Regions from separate parts of the Arthrobacter sp. NQ7 genome, predicted to be linked through region 2. Evidence: riboswitches for the same ligand, from Rfam matches in the RefSeq annotation. Region 2 holds a riboswitch; each other region holds the start of a gene.
The links. Region 2 has a riboswitch for thiamine pyrophosphate ahead of PUN71_RS16425 (ECF transporter S component). Riboswitches for the same ligand answer to the same signal wherever they lie in the genome.
Positions count from the first base shown of each region.

Region 1: linked by a shared signal. The riboswitch ahead of thiC (phosphomethylpyrimidine synthase ThiC) and the one ahead of PUN71_RS16425 (ECF transporter S component) in region 2 are both predicted to bind thiamine pyrophosphate.
Region 3: linked by a shared signal. The riboswitch ahead of thiC (phosphomethylpyrimidine synthase ThiC) and the one ahead of PUN71_RS16425 (ECF transporter S component) in region 2 are both predicted to bind thiamine pyrophosphate.
Region 4: linked by a shared signal. The riboswitch ahead of thiD (bifunctional hydroxymethylpyrimidine kinase/phosphomethylpyrimidine kinase) and the one ahead of PUN71_RS16425 (ECF transporter S component) in region 2 are both predicted to bind thiamine pyrophosphate.

Region 1 is NZ_JARFXU020000004.1:288,708-293,161, reverse strand. Features, by position in the region: gene thiC (phosphomethylpyrimidine synthase ThiC) at 259-1,989, opposite strand; TPP riboswitch at 1,987-2,096, opposite strand; partial or broken gene PUN71_RS07560 (amino acid-binding protein) at 2,416-3,090, shown strand; gene PUN71_RS07555 (aspartate/glutamate racemase family protein) at 3,218-3,871, shown strand.
Region 2 is NZ_JARFXU020000017.1:32,904-37,357, reverse strand. Features, by position in the region: gene PUN71_RS16440 (DUF4235 domain-containing protein) at 1-110, opposite strand, end outside; gene PUN71_RS16435 (CDGSH iron-sulfur domain-containing protein) at 214-459, opposite strand; gene PUN71_RS16430 (iron-containing redox enzyme family protein) at 473-1,525, opposite strand; TPP riboswitch at 1,775-1,913, shown strand; gene PUN71_RS16425 (ECF transporter S component) at 1,981-2,604, shown strand; gene PUN71_RS16420 (ABC transporter ATP-binding protein) at 2,604-4,148, shown strand; gene PUN71_RS16415 (energy-coupling factor transporter transmembrane component T family protein) at 4,145-4,454, shown strand, end outside.
Region 3 is NZ_JARFXU020000002.1:17,298-21,751, reverse strand. Features, by position in the region: gene PUN71_RS02955 (alpha/beta hydrolase) at 78-812, shown strand; gene thiC (phosphomethylpyrimidine synthase ThiC) at 809-2,635, opposite strand; TPP riboswitch at 2,631-2,738, opposite strand; gene PUN71_RS02945 (amidohydrolase family protein) at 2,818-3,900, shown strand; gene PUN71_RS02940 (VOC family protein) at 3,999-4,454, shown strand, end outside.
Region 4 is NZ_JARFXU020000003.1:228,593-233,046, reverse strand. Features, by position in the region: gene PUN71_RS05895 (Rne/Rng family ribonuclease) at 1-2,207, shown strand, start outside; TPP riboswitch at 2,353-2,447, shown strand; gene thiD (bifunctional hydroxymethylpyrimidine kinase/phosphomethylpyrimidine kinase) at 2,455-3,972, shown strand; gene rplU (50S ribosomal protein L21) at 4,237-4,454, shown strand, end outside.

The sequences.
Region 1 (4,454 bases), on a different contig from region 2:
GGGTTATTCGCCGATGCGCCATGGACCGGGTACTGGGAGTGGGTTTGGGCTGATCTTCTGGGGTGTCGGCGACTTCGGACACCATGGCCTTGAAGGGGCTCCGCCCGGTAGCAATCGCCGGTGAAGAATTCGGGCCGGAAGACGGTCAGACCCTGGGGGCGGCCCCTTTTGGGTGTGTTCCGGTGGCCTACTTCGGGGCAGGGTTTACGACTGGGGGTGGTGCCCGGGCCTGCGGCTTGGGCGGCAGGCCCGGGGGGTTTAGGGGTTGAGGCGGGCGGGTTCGGGGAGGTAGACCTTGCCACCGGATTCGCGGAATTCTGCGCTCTTGGCGTTCATGCCGGCGATTACTTCCTGCTCGGATACTCCACCGAACTGGTCCCGGATGTCCTGGCTGATCCGCATGGAGCAGAACTTCGGCCCGCACATGGAGCAGAAGTGCGCCGTCTTCGCCGGTTCAGCGGGAAGGGTTTCGTCGTGGAACTCCTCCGCCGTGACCGGGTCCAGGGACAGTGCGAACTGGTCGCGCCAGCGGAATTCGAACCGGGCCTTAGAGAGGGCGTCGTCGCGTTCGTGCGCACCGGGGTGGCCTTTGGCGAGATCCGCGGCGTGGGCCGCGATCTTGTAGGTAATCACTCCGGTTTTCACGTCGTCCTTGTTCGGCAACCCGAGGTGTTCCTTGGGCGTGACGTAGCACAGCATGGCGGTGCCGTACCGGGCGATCTCCGTCGCTCCGATGGCCGAGGTGATGTGGTCATACCCGGGTGCAATGTCGGTCACCAGCGGGCCGAGGGTGTAGAAGGGCGCACCCTCGCAGAGTTCCTGCTGGCGTTCGACGTTTTCACGGACCAGGTGGAACGGGATGTGACCGGGTCCTTCGACCATGACCTGCACATCGTACGTCCAGGCCCGCTTTGTCAGTTCTGCGAGGGTGTCCAGCTCGGCGAACTGGGCCGCGTCATTGGCATCCGCCGTGGAACCCGGGCGCAGGCCGTCACCCAGGGAGAACGCGACGTCGTATTTGGCGAAGATCTCGCAGAGCTCGTCGAAGTGGGTGTAAAGGAAGTTCTCCTGGTGGTGGGCCAGGCACCAGCCGGCCATGATGGACCCGCCACGGGACACGATCCCGGTCACCCGGTTTGCGGTCAGGGGTACGTAGCGCAGGAGGACGCCGGCGTGGACGGTCATGTAGTCCACGCCCTGCTCGCACTGTTCGATCACGGTGTCCCGGTAGATCTCCCACGTCAACTCGTTGGCCTGCCCGTTAACCTTTTCCAGTGCCTGGTAGATCGGCACCGTGCCAATCGGGACGGGGGAGTTGCGGATGATCCACTCCCGCGTGGTGTGGATGTCATCCCCGGTGGAGAGGTCCATCACCGTGTCGGCGCCCCACTGGGCCGCCCACTGCAGCTTGTCCACCTCCTCGGCAATGGAGCTCGTCACCGCGGAATTGCCGATGTTCGCGTTGATCTTCACCAGGAAGGCCTTGCCGATGATCATCGGCTCGGACTCGGGGTGGTTGATGTTGTTCGGAATGATCGCCCGGCCGGCGGCCACCTCGCTCCTGACCAGTTCGACGTCGCAGTTTTCCCGGACCGCCACGAACCGCATCTCCGGGGTGATGATGCCCCGTTTGGCGTAGTGCATCTGGGTGACCGTCCTGCCCTCAAGAGCGCGGCGGGGCACGGGCTGTGCGCCCTTCCACTCCGCCGATGCAGCACCCCGGCGCACGGCGGACTTCCCGTCGTCGAGGAGGTTGCGTTCCCGGCCGCCGTAAGGCTCGGTATCGGCCCGGGCCTGGATCCATTCGGACCGGAATGGCTCCAGGCCGATCACCGGATCACTGCCAGGCCCCGCTGTCCGGTAGACCGTGAAGGGAGGATTCTTCACCCCGTTCGGCGAATCCTCCAACGCGATCTCCGTGACAGGGACGCTAATGCCGTGTTCTGTGTCGTGGGCATACGCGAGCGAATGCGAATTCATGGCGTTCATCAGTGTTTTCCTACTTCCTTCGCCGGCATGACCCGGACAGGTTCAACGGTCACGGACTGCCTCAGCCCGATCTCAGCCCCTGCATCAGGGCACCCGTGTGGATGTGACCAACCTTACAGAAGACTCGTCCACGCGAAAAGCAGTTCCGACCACGATCGTTGCAGCGTACACCGGGGACTGGCAGGTTGCCGCGGGTCAGGGCGCCAGGTCCTTCTCGATCATCCAGCAAGGTTTCACTAAGCCCGGTCCAGGGGCGTCGTGTGCAGGCACCCGCTGCCGCTTGCGTTGGCAGTGGGCCAGGAATTACGTGGTCGAAACCCATCCGCAACAGCGCCGGGGGAGTCTTAAGGCGTGGCCTGAGCTGACAGGGCTTTCCGCGGGAGTGGGACTGGGGTGCTGCGTACCGCCAGGGGAGGGAGGTCGGGGTTGCCGTTTGTGGTGAAGGTTCTGGTGTTGACTGTGGCGACGAGCCTGCTGGGCATCTGGGTGGCGGAGCCTTCGGTGCGGCGGTTGCTGCGGGGGTGGCTGCATGCGCCGGCGCTGCGCCAGCGCCGTCGCCTGATGGAGGCACCGGCTCTCTGGCGGGCCCGGACCTATCTTGCAGATGAATCCGGCGCCCTGGAGCGGGTGACCAGGTCCCTGGCGCACCGGGGCATCAATATCCACAGTATCCACGTGCACCGCCTTCAGGGCGGGGTCCTGGACGAATTCGTGCTCTCCGCCCCGGACGGCCTTACCGAACAACGGCTCCTGGCCGCCCTGCAGGACGGCGGGGGCCGGCACGCCAGGGTGTGGCCCACCACCGCCCTGGCCCTCGCTGACGGTCAAACGAGGGCGCTGACGCTGGCTTCCCGCGTCGCGGCAAACACGGACGAACTTCCCCTCACTGTCGCCGAGCTCCTGGGCGCGACGGTCCTTCCCGGCGCCCCGCGGCCGGCGGGGCCGGTGTACTTTCCCGGTGCGGTCTCTTCCGGTGCTCCGGGCGCGGTGTTGAAAATTCCGTCGTCCTGGGGTCCGCTCTACTTTTGCCGGGCTGAGGAGCCGTTCACCCCGGCAGTGTCGGCCCGGGCGCACCGGCTCGCGGAATTGGCCGAAGTCGTCGAACTCACCGCGTTGGCCACGGACCGCGGCGCGGCCGGGGTGGGCATCTCAGAACGCGGTCGGGTTCGGGGACGACTGAGGGGCACTCTCACAGGGTTTCTATTTTCAGTGTTAGGGAGGGGCCGTGATGAGGGTAGGACTTATCAGGGCGTTGACGACGTCCGACCGGCGCATGCTTTACGCGCACGGGGACCTGTTGGCCAGAAGTTTCGGGTTTGACGTTCTCACCCGTTGCATCCCGGACCAGCCGTTCGGAGTTTACGATGATGCCTCGTTTCGGGCCGCGGTCCCGAAGGTGGCAACCCTGGCCGTGGAGATGGCCGGCGGGGTTGATGCGCTGATCATCAGTTGCTGCGCCGACCCGGGGCTGCCCGAAACACGCGCCGCGCTGGATATCCCTGTCATCGGCGCCGGATCCGCCGCGGCCGCGGCTGCCCTGGCGTTCGGCGGCCGGGCGGGGGTGCTGGGTCTCACCCACCAGGCACCGGGGCCGATCGCCGAAGCCTTGGGGGACAGGATGCTCCTCATAGATGGGCCCGACAGTTCCGGGACCCCCGAAGGCTTCCTCACGCCCACCGGGATCTTCGATGCCCTGGCCCAGGCGCACATGCTCGTTGACGCCGGCGCCGAGGTCATCGTCCAGGGCAGCACCGGGCTCTCGAGCATCGGGATGACCCGGGTCCTCCGGGACCGGCTTGGGGTGCCGGTCATCGACCCGGTCACGGCCGCCGGATCCGTCCTCCTTTCCGGAGCCGCCCCCCGAACAGTGCAAATGGTCTGAAAACACGACTCCGCGCAGGGAATGCTCCCTCGCAATGAATCCGCCTACTTTAGGCCCACACCACCCGGTGGCCTCTAAAACCTAGCTTCCGGCGACGGTTCTTCCCCTATACAGGAAAATGACGTCAAGGAAACCGGGCGGCAACATCGGAGGAGCATCCTGATCTTAAGGGTCAACGTGCACAGAGAAGGGAGCCGACGATGGCTGAAGCTAAGGAAGCAACCATCCGCACGTGCGAGGAACTTACGCACGGGGACGAAATTGAGGCCTGGCATGAGGGCAGGCTCTTACACAGAGGAACGGTGAGCCAGACCTTGCCCACCATGGGAATGTTCTGGATCGTGTGCTCCAGAACCGGGACGCGCAAACTCGTGGATCTGGAAGCATCAGATATCATCCGGATGTCCGCTCCCACAAACCTGGGGTTAGTGAGACCGGAAAGGACACCGGCCTGATGTCGCCCGAACCCGCCGCCGGTCTGCACAGGGTAAGTACCGACTCGAAAACCGGGCATCCCTTCGACGACCCCCAGGGGTGATTGCCGCAGCTGGGCTGGTAGCCCGTCGGGACGCAACTCGCCCAT
Region 2 (4,454 bases):
GGCGCCTTCTGGCCGGTGGTTTTTTCCCAGATGGTGTTGACCAGCTTGGTGCCGGCCAGGCCTGCGCCCAGGCTCACCCCGGTCCCGAGCAGCTTGATGAAAAGGTTCATTCCTGTAACTCCTTGCGGCGGCGGAAAACGGACTGCCTCCACCCTAGCCGGACAGCCGTGCCGGTCATGGCAAGGACGTGGCGGGCGGCAGGCACTTGGCGGACTATGGGGTGGGTGGTTCGGTGCGGAATTTGATCATTTTGTGCGTGCCGTCGCAGTAGGGTTTGATCGCCGAGGCCCCGCACCGGCACAACGCCACGGTCTTTCGGTCGCGGGGCACGGCGTCCCCCGAAGGGGTGACGATCTCGAACCCGCCCCTGACGATCAAGGGTCCGTCCGGGCACACCACTATTGAGCCCGCCGCAGATTCCTGGTCCACGTTGCCTCCTGTTCCTTGTTCCTGGGTCATGCTGTTCCCGGGGTCATGCTGCCGCCGGCACGGCCGTCCGGAGCGACGATGTGCCGGCTTCCCAGGAGGACAACAGGTGGTTCGACAGGCGGCTGTCCATGGCCATGACGGCCGTTGCCCCGAACAGGACATCGGCGAGGAGCTCCGGCTCTGCTTCCACCAGGCCGCCGGCCAGGTCCCGCCCCGCGATCTGCTCGTGGACTGCATCCGCTTCCACGTGCTCGTCGAAGTAGTGGGTGATGTCCTGGCCGAAACCGTGCCGGCGGAATCCGTTGCCGTAGAACCGGTTGGGCTGGGAAGACGTCATTTCGTAGATGGCCAAGTGGCCGGTGATGGCCCCCCTCAGCCGTCTATTCAGGCCGCACAGCGACATCAGGTTCACCGAGGCCAGGGAAATGGCGGGAACGGCATCGACGTAGGCGCCGTAGCTGCCGTCCAGCCCCAGGCCCCGCATGGTCCGGGCGAACAGCGCGCTGTGCATCCGCTCAGGCCGCCCGCCGCCGTATTCGTCTGCCTGGATTTCCACCAGCGCCGCCTTGGGACGTCCGCTGAGGCGGGGAATCGCCCAGGTGTGGGGATCGGCTTCCTTCAGCTGGTACACGGATTTGTGGACCAGGAACTCCTTGAGCTGGTCCAGGCTTGCCTTCCTGGCAACGAAACGGGAGACGCTGGGGCCGGTGTCAGCGGCCGCAAGGCCGAAGAGGACATCGGCCACCTGGTCGCTGCCCAAGGTGCCGGTCGGGAGTTCAAGGCTTCCGGCGGCCTGGTGCGCGGCCGTGCGGAGGGCGGCCTCAAACGGTTCCTCGATCAGCCGCCGCACCCTGATCAGGCCGGGCTCCCACTCCCAGGCGTCGGAGACGCCGTCCAGGCCCGAGTAGTGCAGCTCGTAAAGGCAGAAAAGGGCCAGCTGGATGTCCTCGTCGCCAATGATGTCGGTGGTTTCCGCCAATTGCCCCGCCACCAGCCGGTACAGCCCGTCCAGTTCCGCGCCAGCGGAATCCGGAGCCTTGGCCAAGGCCGTGAGAAGGGCGCTGCTGATGGGCCCTCGGGTTTCCGGGATTCTCATGATGCTCCTCGTTCCGGCGCGCTGTTTCCGTGACCGGGGACGGAGCTCCCACGCCCTGTCCCCGTCCATCCCGGGAACCAATATAGTAAGCATGATTACTAATAAAAGCTAAAGCCATCGCTTCGATAGGCCGGCGGGCCGGTCACATCCGGCAGGATGGGCCGTTGGAGCCCTCCACGCAGGGCCCTCCGGTGTAAACTTGAGCACGTCCGGAAGGGCAAAAAGCCTTACCCACATTTAACGCAACACTAAAAACGACAGGGGAGCGCCGCCGTCGGCCCTCGGCACCAGCCGGGAACTGAAGGTGGGCGCTGAGAGTGCGGACCGCCGCAGACCCTCGAACCTGATCCGGTTAGTACCGGCGCAAGGGAGTCGAGTTCTCAAAGTGTCGCGGCTGCACGGCAACAGGCCGCCGGCCGGGAATACTTTCCCCTCCTGTTTCCCAGGAGGATCCAATGAGTACTGCAGCAATCAAGAAGACCACCAGCAAGTCCTGGCGCGTCGTGGACATCGTGGTGGCCGCGCTGGTGGCCATCGCCGGAGGCGTTATTTTCTGGGCCTGGGACCAGGCTGCGGCCGCGGTCTCCGTGCCGATGAACGCCGCCTACCCGCCCCTGACCGGCCTGATCGCCGGTGGCTGGATGATCCCCGGCGTCCTGGGGATGCTGATTATCCGCAAGCCCGGGGCCGCCCTGTTCTGCGAGACCGTGGCCGCCACGGGCGAACTCCTCATGGGCTCCCAGTACGGCGCATCCGTCCTGTTCTCCGGCTTCGTCCAGGGCCTGGGCGCGGAAATCATCTTCGCCATCTTCGTTTACCGCAGGTTCAACCTGCCGGTGTCCCTGCTGGCCGGTGCGGCCGCGGGCCTGTTCTGCGGCTTGAACGACTCGTTCGCGCCGTGGGGCTGGAACATCGCCTACTCCGGTGGTGACAAGCTGGCCTACATCCTGTTCTGCATGCTGTCAGGCGCAGTTATCGCCGGCGCCCTGTCCTGGCTCGCCACCCGCGGCCTGGCGCGCACCGGCGTGCTCAGCTCCTTCGCGTCCCGCAAGGCCGCCACGGAGCCAGTCTTCTCCTGATGGCTCCCCAGGACGCCGCCGGCACGGTCCGCCCCGCCGCCGTGGCCGCCCGCGGCTGGGGCTGGCGGCATGCCGGACGGGCCAAGCCTGCCGTCCATGCCCTCGACCTGGACATCAGCCCCGGCGAGCGGGTGCTGCTGCTCGGTCCCTCGGGGGCCGGGAAGTCCACGCTGCTGCATGCGCTTGCGGGGGTGCTGGGCGACATCAACGACGACGGCGAGGCAGGCGACGCCGACGAGTCAGGTTCGCTGCTCATTGACGGCGCCGTGCCCCGCGCCCGGCGCGGGCACGCCGGGCTGATGCAGCAGGACCCGGAAACCCAGGTGGTCCTGTCCCGGGTGGGCGACGACGTCGCCTTCGGCGCCGAAAACCTTGCGGTGCCCCGGGAAGCCATCTGGGCGCGCGTGCACGAGGCGCTTGCCGACGTCGGCCTGTCCCACCTCCCGCTGGACCACCCGACGTCGGCGCTGTCCGGCGGCCAGAAGCAGCGTTTGGCGCTGGCGGGCATCCTGGCGATGCGCCCGGGGCTGATCCTGCTGGACGAACCCACGGCCAACCTGGACCCGGACGGCGTGCTGGAGGTCCGGGGCGCCGTCGCCCGTTGCCTGGACAAGACCGGGGCCACCCTGGTGGTGGTGGAGCACCGGGTTTCCGTGTGGAAGGACCTGGTGGACCGGATCGTGGTGCTCCAGCCGGGCTCCGCATCCGATCCCGCCGTACTCCTGGACGGGCCGCCGGACCTGGTGCTTCGCGAGGCGCGCGCCAAGCTCACCGCCGCCGGGGTGTGGGTGCCGGGCTACGTGCCGGCCACCCGTGGCCGTGCCGGGGTTCCCGCCCCCGGAACCGGGAATCTCCTGCTGGCCGCCGAACGGCTTGCTGTCTCCCGCGAACGTCCACGCCGCAAGGGCCTTCGCAGGATTCCGCCCGTCCCGGTCCAGGAAGGGCTCGCGGCCCAGGTCCGTGCAGGCCAGGCCCTCGCCATCACCGGTCCGAACGGCGCCGGAAAATCGACCTTTGCGCTGACCCTTGCCGGGCTGCTGGAACCCGTCTCCGGGAAGGTTTCCGCCACGCTGGACCTCAGCCGCGGCGCGGGGATCGACCCCTACACCTGGAAGGCCGAGCAACTGATTTCGCGCGTGGGGACGGTGTTCCAGGAGCCGGAGCACCAGTTCGTCACCGGCAAGGTGCTCGATGAGCTGCTGTTCGGTCCCCGGCACCTTGGCCACGGTGAGGACCGGGTTGACGAACTGCTGGAGCGGCTGCGTCTTACCCAGCTGGTGGACGCCAACCCCTACACGCTCTCCGGCGGCGAAAAACGGCGGCTTTCCGTTGCCACCGTCCTCGCCGCCAGCCCCCAGGTGCTGGTCCTGGACGAGCCCACCTTCGGCCAGGATGCCAACACATGGGCGGAGCTGGCCTCGTTCCTCTCCGAGCTGCTGGACGCAGGCACCGCCGTGGTGTCCGTGACCCACGACGCCGAATTCACTGGGGCATTGGGCGGGGCGGAGCTTCGGATGGCCGCGTCGGAACCGGTGGCGCCATGAGGCAGGAACTCACCCTGGCCGGCAACCGCGCCCTCCTGGCCCGCGCCAACCCCCTGAGCAAGTTTGCCGCCGTCGTGCTCATTACCGCGGTCCTGGCGCTGTCCATCGACTGGGTGTCGGCCTCCGTGGCCCTGGTCTTCGAACTGCTGCTGTTTCCCCTGGCCGGGCTCACCTTGGCCCTGCTGTGGCAGCGCGGGTGGCCGCTGATCCTCGCCGCCGCCGTGGGCGGGTGGAGCACCTCCATCCTGGCGCCGGACAGCGGACGGATCCTGCTCGACGTCGGCATCTGGACCATGAGTGAAGGCT
Region 3 (4,454 bases), on a different contig from region 2:
GGTGTCGTTTTGAGGGGTCAAAACGACACCTGGCGCTGCTTACTTGGGATGTCGGTACCGTGGAATAGGGTTGGGACATGTTCAAGCAGAGGGTAGTGTTCGTGCACGGCGCCGGAACCTTTGGTGCCGCCGCATGGCCGCGCCAGCACGGCATGACACTGACCTATGACGCCCTCTTCCTCCGCCGGCACGGTTTTGACCCCGTGGCCGAGCCCCTGGCATCGTCCTTCACGGAGGATGCCGCGATCATCCTTCGCTCCCTGGCCGATGACGGCCGTGGCGCCGCCGGCGGCCATGTGGTGGCGCACGCACAAGGCGCCATCGCGGCGATGATGGCCGCCGTGGAACGCCCGGACCTGGTGTTTTCGCTGACCCTGGTGGAGCCGGCCTGCCTCTCACTGACGGCGGAACTTCCCGCCACGGCAGCCCACATCAGCCTCATGCAGCCCCTGTTCGAGGTCCGGCACCAGCTCAGCGACGAAGACTTCCAGCGCGAGTTCGTCCGGCGGGTGTACGCCACCGACCTTCAGCAGCCCGCCACCACGGAAGAAAAGCGCTCTGCCCGCAGGCTGCGGCTCCAGGCCCCCTCGTGGGAGGCGCCGCTCCATATCGTCCCCGGCGTCCCCACCCTGGTGCTGACCGGCGGGTGGGAACCCCTCTATGAGGAAATTGCCGGCTACCTCCGGGAGACCGGCGCCCTGCACCGCGTCGCCGCGGGCGGGCACCGGCCCCATGACTCGCCGGACGGCGACCGGGCCATCCGGCAGTTCATCGGCGGGGTCAGCCGCAGCCGGCCCGCCCAGGCGTCCTAGCTGTCCGCGGGAACGCGAAGCTCCGGCAGGTAGATCTTGCCGCCGGCGGCAAGGAATTCCCGGCTCTTTTCCTGCATCCCGCTGGCTGCTCCGGCCAGCGCTGCCTGCGCCTCCGCGGATCCGAATTCGTCCCGGATGTCCTGGCTGATCCGCATCGAGCAGAACTTCGGGCCGCACATTGAACAGAAGTGCGCCGTCTTGGCAGGCTCGGCCGGGAGGGTCTCGTCATGGAAGGACTCCGCGGTGACCGGGTCCAGGGACAAGGCGAACTGGTCCCGCCAGCGGAATTCGAACCGCGCCTTGGACAGGGCGTCGTCACGTTCATGTGCCCCGGGGTGGCCCTTGGCGAGGTCCGCGGCGTGGGCCGCGATCTTGTAGGTGATCACGCCGGTTTTGACGTCGTCCTTGTTGGGCAGGCCCAGGTGCTCCTTGGGGGTGACATAGCAGAGCATGGCGGTGCCGTACCGGGCAATTTCGGTCGCACCGATGGCGGAGGTGATGTGGTCGTAGCCGGGGGCAACGTCCGTGACCAGCGGCCCAAGGGTGTAGAACGGCGCCCCCTTGCACAGCTCCTGCTGCCGCTCGACGTTCTCCCGGACCAGGTGGAACGGCACGTGGCCTGGCCCCTCCACCATGACCTGCACGTCGTACTCCCAGGCGCGCTGCGTGAGTTCCGCCAGGGTGTCCAGCTCCGCGAACTGCGCGGCGTCGTTGGCGTCGGCCGTGGAGCCGGGGCGCAGGCCGTCGCCGAGGGAGAACGCGACGTCGTATTTGGCGAAGATTTCACACAGCTCATCGAAGTGCGTGTACAGGAAGTTCTCCTGGTGGTGGGCCAGGCACCAGCCGGCCATGATGGACCCGCCGCGGGAGACGATTCCCGTCACGCGGTTGGCCGTCAGCGGAACATACCGGAGCAGCACGCCGGCGTGGATGGTCATGTAGTCCACGCCCTGTTCGCACTGTTCGATCACGGTGTCCCGGAAGATCTCCCAGGTGAGCGCATTGGCCTCGCCGTTGACTTTCTCCAGCGCCTGGTAGATCGGCACCGTTCCAATCGGCACGGGGGAGTTGCGGATGATCCATTCCCGGGTGGTGTGGATGTCGTCACCGGTGGAGAGGTCCATGACGGTGTCGGCGCCCCACTGGGTGGCCCACTGCAGCTTGTCCACCTCTTCGGCGATGGAGCTGGTCACCGCGGAGTTGCCGATGTTCGCGTTGATCTTCACCAGGAAGGCCTTGCCGATGATCATCGGCTCGGACTCGGGATGGTTGATGTTGCTGGGAATGATGGCCCGGCCCGCGGCCAATTCGCTGCGGACGAGTTCAACATCGCAGTTTTCCCGCAGCGCCACGAAGCGCATTTCCTGGGTGATGACCCCCTGCCGGGCATAGTGCATCTGCGTCACCGTCCGGCCGTCGACGGCGCGGCGGGGCACCGGCTGCGCGCCCTTCCACTCCGCGGACGCAGCGCCGCGCCGCACGGCCGAGCGGCCGTCGTCGAGCAGGTTGCGCTCCCTGCCGCTGTAGGCCTCCGTGTCCCCGCGCGCCACGATCCACTCGGCGCGGAAGGGCTGCAGGCCGCGGACCGGGTCGCTGCCGGGGCCCGCGGTCCGGTAGGTCCGGAACGGTTCGTTCGGCTGTCCGTTGGGTGATGGCTCCAGGGCGATCTCCGTCACGGGCACCCGGATTCCGGCGCCGGCATCTTCGATGAAGGCCAGCGAATGCGACGCCAGGGATTGGGTCACCCCGCGGGCGGTGGTGTCCCCGGGCTCTCCGGTGGACGGCTGGTGGGCAGGGTTCAACTGGGTGTTTTGCGTACTCAAGGGAATACTCACTTCCTTCGCCGGCATTACCCGGACAGGTTCGACGGTCGCAGGCTGCCTCAGCCCGATCTCAGCCCCTGCAGGGGCACCCGTGTGGTCAGCAACGAAGCTACCACAGGCACCCGGAAGAGCCGTGTCACAAATGCGGGTGCTAGCCTGACCGGGCACTGAAAGGAGCCGGGATGGCAGGAATCATTCACTTTCGCGGGCCCGTCCTCACCGCGCCGGACCGGGTAAGCCACGGACTCTGGGCCGTGGACGGGAGACTGACGTTCACGCAGCCGGCAGCCCCTCCCGACCGCGTCCTCGACGGCTGGGTCCTGCCCGGGTTCGTGGACGCCCACTGCCACATCGGTCTGGGTCCTGGCGGCCCGGTGGAGCCCGCTGCGGCCCGCGACCAGGCGCTCGCCGACCTCAGCGCCGGAACCCTGCTGGTGCGGGACGCCGGCTCGCCGGCGGACACCCGGTGGATGCAGGGCGGCCGGGACTTCCCGGTGCTGATCCGGGCGGGCCGGCACGTGGCCCGGACCCGCCGCTATCTGCGCGGCTTCGCAGAGGAAGTCGAGCCGGAGGGCCTCGTGGAGACGGTCCGGAAGCAGGCACACGACGGTGACGGCTGGGTCAAACTCGTGGGGGACTGGATTGACCGGAACGCCGGTGACCTGGCTCCGTCCTTTCCTGCCGCCGTCGTCCGTGACGCTGTCCGTGCAGCCCACGACGAAGGCGCCCGGGTGACCGCGCATTGTTTCGCCGAGGACACCCTGGACCAGGTGCTGGACGCAGGGATCGACTGTGTGGAGCATGCCACCGGGCTCCTGCCCCGGCACCTGCCACGGTTCGTGGAACAAGGGGTGCCGATCGTGCCCACGCTTATCAACATCGCCACCTTTCCGGACATCGCAGCGCAGGCTGATGCAAAGTTCCCCCGCTACGCGGCCCACATGCGTGCCCTGTGGGAGGGCCGCCGCGAGCGGGTGGCGCAGGCCCACGCCGCGGGCGTGCGGATCTTTGCCGGAACCGACGCGGGCAGTGTGATCCGGCACGGCAGGATTGCCGACGAGATCCTTGCGCTGCATGCCGCAGGCCTCCCGATGGCAGCCGCCCTGGACGCCGCCTGCTGGGCGGCCCGGAGGTGGCTTGGCGCGGAAGGCCTGGCGGAAGGGGCCCGCGCCGACGTGGTGGTGTGCCGGGACGATCCGCGGGCGGTGCCGGACACGATCAGGACACTCGCGCACGTGGTTTTGGGCGGACGAATCATCCGCTGAGAGCGTCGGCAGAGGACTTGGAATAAATTGAAGCTTCAAGTAATTTTAATATGTGACAGGCCGGCAACCGGGCGGCCTTCCAATCCAAGGAGCTTCAGATGACCGCAGCACCCAGCAGCCAGGATCTTCTTCCTGCCGACCTCGGCATGGGCACGGTGATGCTCAAGGTGGGCGACATGAAGGTCATGACCGACTACTACCAGCGGGCGCTGGGCCTCGAGGTGGTCGCCGAACAGGATGGCGGGCTCTACCTTGGCAGGCTGGGCCGCCCCCTGGTCCACCTGGCGCCGGCCCCTGGGCTGAACCTTCCCGGCAGGGGAGAGGCCGGCCTGTTCCACACCGCCTTGCTGTTCGAGGACCAGGCCTCCCTTGCCGCCACGATCGCCACCGCGGCCCAGTATGAGCCGCGGTCCTTCACCGGCAGCGCCGACCACCTGGTCAGTGAGGCCTTCTACTTCAGCGATCCCGAAGGCAACGGCATTGAGCTCTACTGGGACCGGCCGCGCAGCAACTGGTCCTGGAACGGGACCGACGTAGTCATGGACAGCCTCGCC
Region 4 (4,454 bases), on a different contig from region 2:
CCGAGTTCCTGGCACGCCGCGAATCCGTCGACCGGCAGATGATCGTCCGCCAGCGCGACGACAGGATCCAGATTGCGGTCCTCGAAGACGGCGTCCTGGCTGAGCACTTCGTGTCCAAGACGCAGCAGGACTCGCTGATCGGCAACGTCTACCTGGGCAAGGTCCAGAACGTGCTGCCGTCCATGGAAGCGGCGTTCGTTGACATCGGGCGCGGCCGCAACGCCGTCCTGTATGCCGGCGAGGTCAACTGGGAGGCAGTGAACCTCGAAGGCAAGCAGCGCCGCATCGAAAACGCGCTGAAGTCCGGGGATACCGTGCTGGTCCAGGTCACCAAGGACCCCGTGGGCCACAAGGGTGCCCGCCTCACCAGCCAGATCTCGCTTCCCGGCCGCTACCTTGTGTACGTGCCCGGCGGATCCATGACCGGCATCTCCCGCAAGCTGCCCGACGTCGAACGCAACCGCCTCAAGCGCATCCTCAAGGACCGGCTGCCCGAGCACGCCGGTGTCATTGTCCGCACCGCCGCCGAAGGCGCGTCCGAGGAAGAGCTGACGCACGACATCAACCGGCTGCGCGCCCAGTGGGAAGGCATCGAAAGCCAGGCGGCGTCCACCAAGATCCTTGCCCCCGAGCTGCTTTACGGCGAGCCGGACCTGACCATCAAGGTTGTCCGCGACGTCTTCAACGAGGACTTCTCCAAGCTCATCGTTTCCGGCGAGGAAGCCTGGGACACCATCGAGGCCTACGTCACCTACGTGGCGCCCGATCTGGTGGGCAGGCTCGAGAAGTGGACCAAGGACCAGGACATCTTCTCCGCCTGGCGCATCGACGAGCAGATCCACAAGGCCCTGGAGCGCAAGGTCTTCCTGCCCTCCGGCGGCTCCCTGGTGATCGACCGCACCGAAGCCATGACCGTGGTGGACGTCAACACCGGCAAATTCACCGGCAGCGGCGGCAACCTCGAGGAGACGGTCACCAAGAACAACCTCGAAGCCGCCGAGGAAGTGGTCCGCCAGCTGCGGCTGCGCGACATCGGCGGCATCATCGTGATCGACTTCATCGACATGGTGCTCGAATCCAACCGTGACCTGGTCCTCCGCCGCCTGGTGGAATGCCTGGGCCGCGACCGGACCAAGCACCAGGTCGCGGAAGTGACGTCACTGGGCCTGGTCCAGATGACCCGCAAGCGCATGGGCACCGGGCTGCTGGAAGTCTTCGGCGAACAGTGCGAGGCCTGCGCAGGCCGCGGTGTAGTGACCCACGACGATCCCGTGGAGCACCGCCGCGCCAACATCGTGGCCGCCGAGCACCATGTCCAGCGCACCGACAACCGTCCCGAGCCCCGCGGCGAAGCGCACCGCCCGGAAGGGCACCGGAACGACGCCGCCCAGCCCGGGGTCCGCCCGGAGCGCAAACGCCGCCGCGGCCGCGGCAACCAGCAGCCTGAAGCGGCTCCGGCCCCGGCAGTCCACGTCCACACCGTCCAGCCCGACCCGACAGATGCCGAGCGGCACGCCAAAGCGGAGGCCACCAGGCTTGCCCTGGCCAACATCGCAGCGGCCGCGCACGCGGCGCACCTGCACGACGACGAGGTGGCCGCTGCACGGCAGATGCCGTCCGTTCCGCCTGCTGCCGCACCCGACGGGGAGAAGCACGACGACGGCTCCCCGGCGCGTCCCGCGGCGGTCCTGACGTTCGGCGGCGAGCAGGTCCCGCTTCCGTTCGTGGAGCACGCTGAGGAGCACCAGCCCAAGCCGGCACTCACCTTGGACCGCCTGGCCGAAGCGTTCGCGCACCTCGGCCAGCCCGCCTCTGCCATGGAGGATGCACCGGCCAAGGACGCGGCTGCCCAACAGCCTGCCGAAGCCGAACAGCCCAGGAACGCCGAACGGCCCAGGGAAGAAGCGGCGCCGGTGCAGCAGCCGGCTGCGGTGGAAGCCCCGGCGGAAAATGATTACTCCGACCACACGCTGGAGCAGTCCCGCCAACGCCGGCCCCGGCGCCACCGGGCCGCCAGCCGTGCCCAGGGTGCCGCCAACGAGACCGCCGTCCAGCACCACGAGAATGTCCAGGCCACTGGCGCCGGGCACTCGCACGCCGCGAAGGCACCCGAGTCCGGCAAACCCGGGGCTGCCACGGCGGAACCGGGCAAGGCGGCGGAGGAACCCATCATCCTCGGCGTCGGGGTGCCCGCCTCGGAGCTCTAAGCCCACGCCGGACCACCGCGCCGGGAAGTCCCCGTCCGGTGGACTGTTCCCCTCCGAATAACGGGGGAACAGTCCACCGGGCGGGGACTTCCTGCATGCCGGGGGCTGTCACCTTTCCCGCGCCCGGGCGTCAGCAGCTAGTCTGGAAACCGACACGGGGTGCCGCACAGGCCGGCTGAGATCCAGACCCGTTGAACCTGTCCGGCTAGTACCGGCGAAGGGATGTCTCTTGTCTTCGACCCTCTCCATGCCCCTCCCGGCTGTCCTGGAGGCTGCCCCGCAGCCCGCTGGCCGTGCCGTCCCCCGAGTGCTCTCCATCGCCGGTTCCGACCCGTCAGGCGGGGCCGGCATCCAGGCGGACCTCAAGAGCATCGCCGCCCATGGCGGCTACGGTATGGCCGCCATTACCGCGCTCACCGCACAAAACACCCGGGGTGTGCAGGACGTGCATGTTCCTCCCGCCGGGTTCCTGGCCCGGCAGCTGGATGCTGTCAGTGATGACATCAGCATTGACGCCGTCAAGATCGGCATGCTGGGTGATGAAGCGGTCATCCGCACTGTCCGCGGGTGGCTCGAAAAGGTGCGCCCCGCCGTCGTGGTCCTCGACCCGGTGATGGTGGCAACCAGCGGTGACCGGCTCCTGCAGGAATCGGCCGAAGCCGCGCTGCGGGAACTGCTGCCCCTTGCCCACCTCATCACCCCGAACGTGCCCGAGCTCGCCATGCTGGTGGGGGAGGACCCGGCGTCGGACTGGGAAGCGGCGCTGGACCAGGGCAGGCGCCTCGCAGCGGCCACCGGGGCCACCGTGCTGGTCAAGGGCGGCCACCTCGCGGGTCCCGGCTGCCCGGACGCCCTGGTCAACACCGGCGGCCTCCTGGGCCAGGAAGTGGTGGAAGTCCACGGTGCCCGGGTTGCCACCCGCAACAGCCACGGTACCGGCTGCTCGCTGTCCTCCGCCATGGCCACCGTGCAGGCGCGCGTGGGCGACTGGGAAGCTGCCCTCCGGACGGTCAAGCCCTGGCTGGCAGGTGCCCTGGAAAGCTCCGGCACGCTCGAGGTAGGCCAGGGGAACGGACCGGTCCACCACTTCCACCACGTCCGCCCGGCCCTGCCGGAAGGCGGCTTCGCGGCCCTCCTGTGGGCGGAAGCGCAGCAGGACCTCGAGGCTATCTACGCGCTGGACTTCATCAACGGCCTGGCCTCCGGCGGCCTCGCCGAAAAGGACTTCGCCTATTACCTGGCCCAGGATGCCCTTTACCTCAACGGCTACTCGCGGGTGCTTGCCCGTGCCAGCGCCATGGCCCCCTCCGAGGCCGAGCAGCTGTTCTGGGCCGGCTCCGCCCAGCAGTGCCTCGAGGTGGAATCGGAACTGCACCGCTCGTGGCTCAGCACCCGGCCCGCGCCCACCGGCTTGGGCCCCGTCACCAAGGCGTACGTCGACCACCTCACTGCGGCCTCGGCGTCGGGCAGTTATGCTGTCCTCGCCGCCGCGGTCCTGCCCTGTTTCTGGCTCTACGCGGAGGTGGGCGAAAAACTGCACGCCCGCTTCCTTGGCTCCGGCGAACCGGCCGGGCACGCCTACGCGGACTGGCTCCGCACTTATGCTGACGAGGGCTTCGCCGAGGCCACCCGCAGGGCCATTGCCATCGTGGACGCAGCGGGACGGAACGCGTCCGACCATGAGCGGTCAGCCATGGTCACCGCCTTCAAACAGTCGTGCCGCCTCGAACTCGAGTTTTTCGACGCGCCGCGGCTGCATTCCTGACCGCCGGCAGGCGGCGGCACCAGTATCATGGAACGGCACGGTGACGGCGCCGCCGCCGGCTTGTGGTTGCTATCACAGCCGGCCCGCCGGAACCAGCCTCATTTGCGGCCGGAGTCGGATTTAGCGTATTCTGGATCTTCGGTGCTTACGCCAACACTTGGGTTATGACCCCACGGCGTTGAGGCACAGCGAAAAACCAGGCTTTTAATGAGTCGGTTACGCACGCAAATTTTGTTATAAACGTCGAGAGAAGTGAGTTCCCAAGTGGTGTACGCGATTGTCCGCGCAGGCGGCCGCCAAGAGAAGGTTTCCGTTGGAGACTTCGTTACCCTGAACCGCGTCGCCGGTGGAGCCGGCAGCACCATTGAGCTGCCCGCACTGCTCCTGGTTGACGGTGACAAGGTCACCTCCGCCGCCGCCGACCTGGCCAAGGTAACTGTTACGGCTGAAATCCTCCAGGACCTGCGTGGTCCTAAGATTGT